2 regions of the Cupriavidus oxalaticus genome follow, and region 1 is predicted to be linked to the other one. Evidence: predicted binding sites of a transcription regulator. Region 1 holds the regulator's gene; the other holds the start of a gene.
What was found. Region 1 encodes sigma-54, which starts transcription at its own class of promoters, with help from an activator protein. Its sites were predicted from a motif close to TGGCANGNAANCTGCTTT; they were not measured.
Positions count from the first base shown of each region.

Region 2: the regulator sigma-54 is predicted to act here: its motif matches at 1,734-1,751, upstream of urtA (urea ABC transporter substrate-binding protein).

Region 1 is NZ_CP069812.1:332,155-336,362, forward strand. It holds gene ptsN (PTS IIA-like nitrogen regulatory protein PtsN) at 1-255, opposite strand, end outside; gene hpf (ribosome hibernation-promoting factor, HPF/YfiA family) at 617-967, opposite strand; gene JTE92_RS13905 (RNA polymerase factor sigma-54) at 1,016-2,494, opposite strand; gene lptB (LPS export ABC transporter ATP-binding protein) at 2,650-3,450, opposite strand; gene lptA (lipopolysaccharide transport periplasmic protein LptA) at 3,505-4,152, opposite strand.
Region 2 is NZ_CP069812.1:1,010,852-1,015,059, reverse strand. It holds gene urtB (urea ABC transporter permease subunit UrtB) at 1-231, opposite strand, end outside; gene urtA (urea ABC transporter substrate-binding protein) at 425-1,681, opposite strand; gene JTE92_RS17005 (gamma-glutamyltransferase family protein) at 2,208-4,208, shown strand, end outside.

The DNA.
Region 1 (4,208 bases):
CTCGGCCAGGCGCATGAAGGCGGCCAGCGGCTGCTTCAGGCCCTTGATGCGGCCATGCGGGATCGCCACGCCGGCGCCGAGTCCGGTGGAGCCCAGCGACTCGCGCGCGAACAGGTTGTCGGTCACGGTGGCGCGCGCCACGCCATGGTTGTTCTCGAAGAGGAGCCCGGCCTGCTCGAACACACGCTTCTTGCTGGTGACGCTGACGTCGAGGGTGATGTTGCCGGGTGGCAGCAATTTGGCCAAACGATTCATGGGCGATGCGCAGGATTTCAGTTAGCGGGCGGATCCGCCGTTCCGCGGGGCAGTGTGTGGCTCGGAGGCTGCCGGTCGCCGGCAATGCCGAGGCGTCCGGCCATTATAGAGCAGCGGCCTCCCTGTGATTGTGCAGCGCAGCGCCGCCCCGGTTGGCGTCCGCACCTTAACCGGGCGCGGGCGGGATGCGGCTCTGCATGTATGGCGCAGCATACACCCTGCCGCGGCCGTTGCGAACACTCCGTCTCAAACGGGTGACGAGCCTTTGCTCGGGCGCCACAGGCGCAAAAAAGCCGCGCTATGCGCGGCTTGCCTTGTTCAGTCTTGATTCAGCGGCCCTCTGCGGGGCCACCGGGCACGCTCATTGCTGCATCTGCGCTGCGGCCATCTGGTACTTGACCGCTTCGCGGTCGTGGCCTTGCACGCGGTCCTTGTAGCGCAGTACCTGACGGTCCAGCTTGTCGACTAGTGCGTCGATCGCCGCATACAGGTCTTCATGATGCGCTTCAACGAAGATGTCCTTGCCCCTGAGATGTAGATTGATTTCCGCATATTGCCGCCTGTCCTTTTCCTTGTGATTGTCGACAGAGAGCAGCACGCTAACGCCAATGACCTGATCGAAATGCCTGACGATTCGCTCCAGCTTCGTTTCCACGTACTCACGCAACGGCGGCGTGATGTCAAGGTGGTGTCCACTGATCTTGAAGTTCATAGCGCTTCTCCTTCTGAAAGAGCCTCACCAGGCAGGCGGTGGGCTCGGCTACAAAGACTTGCGGAGATTCACTGCGGGGATCTTCAGGGCTTCGCGATATTTGGCAACGGTGCGACGTGCGACAACGAAGCCTTGCTCACCCAGCAGTTCGGCGATGCGACTGTCGGAAAGGGGATTCCTCGGGTCTTCGGCTCCTATCAGTTGCTTGATCAAGGCGCGGATGGCCGTTGATGAAGCCGCGCCACCGGTTTCGGTGGACACGTGGCTGCCGAAGAAGTACTTCAGTTCGAAAGTACCCATCGGCGTTGCCATGTATTTATTGGTCGTCACCCGGGAGATGGTTGACTCGTGTAATCCCAGTGTATCGGCAATCTCCCGCAAAACCAAGGGGCGCATGGCGATTTCGCCGTGCGTGAAAAAGTTCTTTTGACGCTCGACAATGGCCTGTGAGACACGCAGGATCGTGTCGAACCTTTGCTGGATATTCTTGATCAGCCAGCGTGCTTCCTGCAGTTTCTGCTGCAGGCCCGCGGTACCCGACTCGCCTTTCGCGCCGCGCAGGATCTGCGCGTACATGTCGTTGATGCGCAGCCTCGGCATCACATCCGGATTGAGCTGCGCGATCCAGCCGCTGCCGCTCTTGCGCACGAACACATCGGGCACCACAAAGTCGGCTTCGGGGCGGCTGTAGGCGTGGCCCGGATAGGGCGCCAGCGAGCGGATCAGTTCGTGAGCGGCCTTGAGTGCAGGCTCGTCTACCTGCAGGGCTTTTTTCAGGCGCGTGTAGTCGCGCACCGCCAGCAGCTCGAGGTGGTTGTGCACGATGTTCAGCGCCAGTTCGCGCTGCGGGTGCTGCAGCCGGCGCAATTGCAGGCCCAGGCACTCGGCCGCGTTGCGCGCGCCCACGCCCGGCGGGTCGAAGCTTTGCAGCAGCGTTAGCATCGCCTGCAATTCCTCGATCTCGAACTCGAGTTCTTCCGGCAGTTCGGCGCAGATCTCTTCGAGCGTTGCACCGAGGTAGCCGTCGTCGTCGAGCGATTCGATCAGGAAGATGGCCAGGCCCTTGTCGCGCACCGAGATCTTCAGCGGCGTGAGCTGTTCCATCAGGTATTCGCGCAGCGTGGGCTCGGCTTCGCGCAGCTGCATCGGCGTCTTCTCGTCTTCGTCGCCTTGCGGGCGGCGCGCGAAGTCGTCCAGGCTCCAGTCGCCGCCATAGTCTTCGCCGCCATTGCTGTCGCCGTAGCTGTCGTCGTCGGCCGCGCCATCGCTGCGTGCCTCGCCGTTGCCTTGCGGTTCGGCGGGTGCCGGCGCCGGCGCGCTCTGCACGTTGACCGAACCATCGGCGGCCACGCGCAGCGGGCTTTCGATCCAGTCGTTCTCGCGTTCGAGCAGGGGGTTTTCCGTGAGCGCCTGTTCGACTTCCTGCTGCAATTCCAGCGTTGAAAGCTGCAACAGCCTGATCGACTGCTGCAGTTGCGGTGTCAGTGCCAGGTGCTGGGAGAGGCGGAGCTGTAGCGACGGTTTCATGCGACCTATTTTATGCGCATCTTTCCGTCGTTGGAACGGAAATTGCTATCGATGTCGCGGCTTGATCGACGCCGGCAGTGGGCTGGCCCATATCGAGATCATGGGGCCGAAAGCGGGGAGAATCAATGGCCTGCCGCTGCGGGCAGGCGGGTACATCACATGCGGAAGTTTTCGCCCAGGTAGACGCGCCGCACCGATTCGTTGGCGATGATCTCTTCGGGCTGCCCGGCGGCCAGCACGGTGCCTTCGCTGATGATGTACGCGTGGTCGCAGATGCCAAGCGTTTCGCGCACGTTGTGGTCGGTGATCAGCACGCCGATGTTGCGCGCCTTCAGGAAGCTGACGATGCGCTGGATCTCGCCCACTGCGATCGGGTCCACGCCGGCGAACGGTTCATCCAGCAGGATGAAGCGCGGCGACGAGGCCAGCGCGCGCGCGATTTCCACGCGGCGGCGTTCGCCGCCGGACAGCGACAGCGCGGGGTTGTTGCGCAGGTGCGCAATCTGCAGGTCGTCGAGCAGCGCGTCGAGCCTGCGGTCGATCTCGGCCTTGGCCAGCGGTTTGCCGTTTTCCACCTGCAGCTCCAGCACGGCGCGGATGTTTTCCTCGACGTTGAGCTTGCGGAAGACCGATGCTTCCTGCGGCAGGTAGGACAGGCCCATGCGCGCGCGCTCGTGGATCGGCAGGCCGCTGATGTGGTCGCCGTCGAGCACGATATCGCCCTCGTCCAGGTTCACCAGCCCCACGATCATGTAGAACGAGGTGGTCTTGCCCGCGCCGTTGGGGCCGAGCAGGCCGACCACTTCGCCGCTCTTTACGTCCAGCGAGACATCCTTGACCACGGTGCGCGAGCCGTAGCGCTTCTTCAGGTGGCGCACGACCAGCGTGCTGCCGCCTTCGAGGACGGCCGTGGCTTGGACGGAGGGCTTTTCGGCGATGGTGGCGGTATCGGTCATTGGCACAGTCTGGCGTTCAGCGTTTCAGGCGAGGCAGCGAGCCCCCGCCCGGCGTCAGGGTTTGTTGGCGGGCGCGGGCGCCGGCTTCAGGTCCAGCGGCGAGCCGCTGGCCGAACCCTGCGCATTCGGGTCCTGCCGCGGCGACAGCACCGCGCGCACGCGGCCCGACGGATTGGCGGCCGAGGTGTTGTCGCCGCCGCCGGCAGCCGTGTAGAACTCCTTGCGGCTGTCGTAGGTCAGCACCGCGCCGCGGATCTCGTCGAGCATCTTGGCGCCCTGCAGGCGCGCCATGCGCGCATGGCCGATCAGCTTGGACAGCTCCTGCTTGCCGTCGTATTCGATGCGGTCGCCCCAGCCGTCGATGTACTCGTCGACGCCTTCGCGCTTCTGGCGGATATAGGCCTGCTTGCCCGGCTTGGAGGTGGCCACCGCGAACTGGTAGCCCTCGGGGTCGGTGCGCAGTTCGGCCGCATCCGACTTCAGGATCATCGTGCCCTTGGTCAGCACCACGTTGCCGGTCAGCGTATAGATCTGCTTGACGTCGTCGTAGCTGGCGTTGTCGGCCTCCAGCACCATCGGCTTGTCGCGGTCCGCGCGCTCGGCCAGCGCGGGCTGGGCCAGCAGCAGGCCGAAGGCCATGGCCGCGGCGAGCAGGGCCGGGGCGGCGTGTCGACGGGACGAAGTCGTCAGGGAAGCAGTCATGTTGGCAGCAGTGGCTAGAGGGCGTGGTGGTGCGGGTTATGCAGATCGGGCGGGTC
Region 2 (4,208 bases), 680 kb from region 1:
CGCATATTGCAGGGTGTCGTCCTGCAGGGCCTTCAGGATCGGGCCGGCTTCGGCGGGCGCTGCCTTGGCCAGCGCGGACAGCGCGGCGGTCTTGGCGTCGAAGTCGTCTTCGGCCAGCGGCTTCAGGTCGGCCTGCGTCAGCGCGGTGGCCCACGGCGCTGAGGCCAGCAGCAGCACTGCCAGCAAGGCGCGCAGCCAGGGCATGGCGGTTCGAGATATCGGATAGCGCATAGAGGCTGGCAGAAGCGAAAGTGTTGGCAGACTGGGTGTTTGCTCCCCTCTCCCACTGCGTGGGAGAGGGGTTGGGGGTGAGGGCCGGCGTTTATGACGAAGTGAGTGCCGTCGGATCTGCCAGCGCCCGCCCTCACCCCCGGCCCCTCTCCCGCAAGCGGGAGAGGGGAGAAACCGGCAGGTAGAGACTGCCTTACATCACCTTGTCCGGCTTCCCTTCATTCCCGGCGATGAACGGGCTCCACGGCTGCGCGCGCACCGCCTTCGGCGTCTTCCACACCACCGAGAACTGCCCATCGCCCTTCACTTCGCCGATCATCACCGGCTTGTACAGGTGGTGGTTCTCGCCCATGGTCAGCGTGAAGCCGTCCGGCGCCTTGAAGGTCTGGCCGTACATCGCCGCGCGCACCTTGTCGGTATCGGTGGTGCCGGCCTTCTTCACGGCCTGCGCCCACATGTGGATGCCGACATAGGTGGCTTCCATCGGGTCGTTGGTCACGCGCTTGTCGCCGCCCGGCAGGTTGTTGGCCTTGACCCACGCCGCCCACTGCTTCCTGAAGGCGTCGTTCTGCGGATTCTTGACCGACATGAAGTAGTTCCATGCCGCCAGGTGGCCGACCAGCGGCTTGGTGTCGATGCCGCGCAGTTCTTCCTCGCCCACCGAGAACGCCACCACCGGCACGTCCTTGGCCTTCAGGCCGGCATTGCCCAGCTCCTTGTAGAACGGCACGTTGGAATCGCCATTGATGGTCGAGATCACCGCGGTCTTGCCGCCCTGCGAGAACTTCTTGATATTGGCGACGATGGTCTGGTAGTCGCTGTGGCCGAACGGGGTGTAGACCTCTTCGATGTCCTTGTCGGCAACGCCCTTGCTCTTCAGGAAGGCGCGCAGGATCTTGTTGGTGGTGCGCGGGTAGACATAGTCGGTGCCAAGCAGGAAGAAGCGCTTGGCACCGCCGCCTTCCTTGCTCATCAGGTATTCCACTGCCGGGATCGCCTGCTGGTTGGGCGCGGCGCCGGTGTAGAAGACGTTCTTCGACATTTCCTCGCCTTCGTACTGCACCGGGTAGAACAGCAGCGAGTTCAGTTCTTCATAGACCGGCAGCACCGACTTGCGCGACACCGAGGTCCAGCAGCCGAAGGTCACCGCGACCTTGTCCTTGCTGACCAGCTGACGCGCCTTCTCGGCGAACAGCGGCCAGTTGGAGGCCGGGTCCACCACCACCGGCTCGAGCTTGCGTCCGAGCACGCCGCCGCTCTTGTTGATCTCGTCGATGGTCATCAGGGCCACGTCTTTCAGCGACGTCTCCGAGATGGCCATCGTGCCGGACAGCGAGTGCAGGATCCCGACCTTGATCGGTTCCCTGGACTGCGCCATGGCCAGCGGGCTGGTACCGATCATTGCCGCGGCGGCGATGGCCGACAGCTTCAGCATGTCACGTCGTTGCATTTGCAGCTCCCGTTTGTGGTGTTAGTAGGGACACGCTCCCCGGGGTGATGCATCTGCAACTAGCGTGCCATCGGTTTTGAGCGGCAACCCGGCTGCTACGCGCGGCGCGCATGGCTTCACCGGGTCGTGGGAAACCATCGCGCACCACGAGCGTGCGGCGCGAGTCGGCACTGAGACGGTGCAACGGGACAAATGGGAGCAGTGACGGTGCATGGTGTCCGCGAGCGGGTCGCGGCCATGCGCCAGAATCGGTCGTGTCGTCCGCTGCCGGTCGGCGGCGCACTGCGCAAGGGGAAAAGGCGCTGAAGCGTACGCGGCTTGCCAATGGCGACAATCCACGCGGAAGTAAGCAGTCTTTTAAACCCGAATTGGATGACTGTAAATCGGTACAACCATCCATTAAGACAGGCGCGCGGCCAACCTACGGTAAGAGGTAGCCGCCGTCCACCCCGCCATGACGCGGCAGCCGATCGCGCCAGGCGCCGGTCGGCACAAGAACGCGGGTCCACACAACCAGAGAGAAGCCATGCCGTTATCCGAAGATCAGACGGCGTCAACCGCCGTCCCGCAATCGTCGCTCCAGGCCTCGTGCTCACCCCGCCGCAAGGGCATCCTGGCCCTGGCCGTCTTCACCCTGGCGCTGGGCGCATGCGGAGGCGGCGACGACCCGCCACCGGTCGTCACCACGCCGCCGGCCACGCCCTCCGGCTGCGAACTCGACGGCAGCACCGGCGGCCAGGCCGTGGTGCTGCCCGGCGATCCCAGCGCGCCCGAGCAGGCCACCGGCTACGCGCCCAAGGCGACGGTCTACAGCAAGACCTATATGGCGGTGACCAACAACCCGCTCTCGACCAAGGTCGCCTGCGACGTGCTCAAGGACGGCGGCACCGCCGTCGATGCCGCGGTCGCCGCGCAGATGGTATTGAACCTGGTAGAGCCGCAGTCTTCCGGCATCGGCGGCGGCGCCTTCATCATGTATTACGACGCGGCGACCAAGGCCGTGACCGCCTACGATGGCCGCGAGACCGCCCCGGCAGGCGCCGACGAAAACTACATCCAGTGGAAGTCCGCGTCCGACCAGACCGCGCCGGCGCCCAGCGCGGTACGCAGTGGCCGCTCGATCGGCACACCCGGCACGCTGCGCGTGCTCGAACTGGCCCACAGCGAGCACGGCAAGCAGCCGTGGAAGGCGCTGTTCTCGCCGGCCATCAAGCTGGCCACGGACGGCTTCGCCATCCCGCCGCGCATGGCCGCCGCGATCTCCGGCACGACCACGGTGGCCAATATCCAGCGCGATCCGGAGATGGCGGCGTATTTCCTGAATCCCGACGGCACCCCGCGCGCGGTCAACACCATCATCAAGAACCCGGCGCTGGCCAATGTGTTCAGCGCCATCGCCTCTGACGGCGCCGACGCCTTCTACAAGAACGGCCCGATCGCCCAGGCCATCGTCGCCAAGATCCAGACCACCTACGACGGCAACACCACGCCGGGCGTGACCACGCTGGACGACCTCGCCAACTACCAGGCCAAGAAGCGCACGGCGGTCTGCACCACCTATCGCCAGTACGAGATATGCGGCATGCCGCCGCCCTCCTCCGGCGGCATCGCGGTGGCGCAGATCCTGGGCATCGTCGAGAACTTCGACATGGCCAGCCATGCGCCGACGCTGGTCGACCAGAATGGCGGCCGGCCCAGCGTGCTGGGCGCCCACCTGCTAGGGGAAGCCGGCCACCTGGCCTATGCCGACCGCAACAAGTACGTGGCCGACACCGACTTCATCGGCCTGCCGGGCGGCGGCTGGGACAGCATGCTGAACAAGCCCTACCTGAGCCAGCGCGCCAGCCTGATCAGCACGACCGGTGTGCTGACAACGCCGGTGGCGGCTGGCAACCTGGGCGACGTGCCGCTGTCGCCGTCGTCCGTGGAGGAGCGCGGCACCACCCACCTGTCGCTGCACGACAAGTACGGCAACGTGGTGTCGATGACCACCACCATCGAGTCGGGGCTGGGGTCCTACCACATGACCAACGGCTTCCTGCTGAACAACGAGCTGACCGACTTCAACGCCGCGCCTTCCGTGGACGGCGTGCTGGTCGCCAACCGTGTGCAGCCGGGCAAGCGGCCGCGCAGCTCGATGTCGCCGACGCTGGTGTTCAAGCGCAATGCCGATGGCTCGCGCGGCGACTTCTACATGACCACCGGGTCGCCGGGCGGTGCCACCATCATCCAGTACGTGGCCAAGACGCTGGTCGCGTCGCTGGACTGGGGCATGGACGCGCAGCAGGCGGTGTCGATGATCGACTTCGGCGGCTCCAACGGCGCCGCGGGATCGCCCATGATCGTCGGCGGCGAGCATCCCAACGTCGACACCAGCGTGCCGTCCGGCGGACTGGCGGGCGACAACGACCCGCTGGTCAGGGGGCTGCGCGACCTCGGCCACACCGTCAACATCAACGCGCAGTCGAGCGGCCTGAGCGCGATCATCCGCAGCACCATCGGGGGCTCGGCGGTGCTGGTGGGCGGC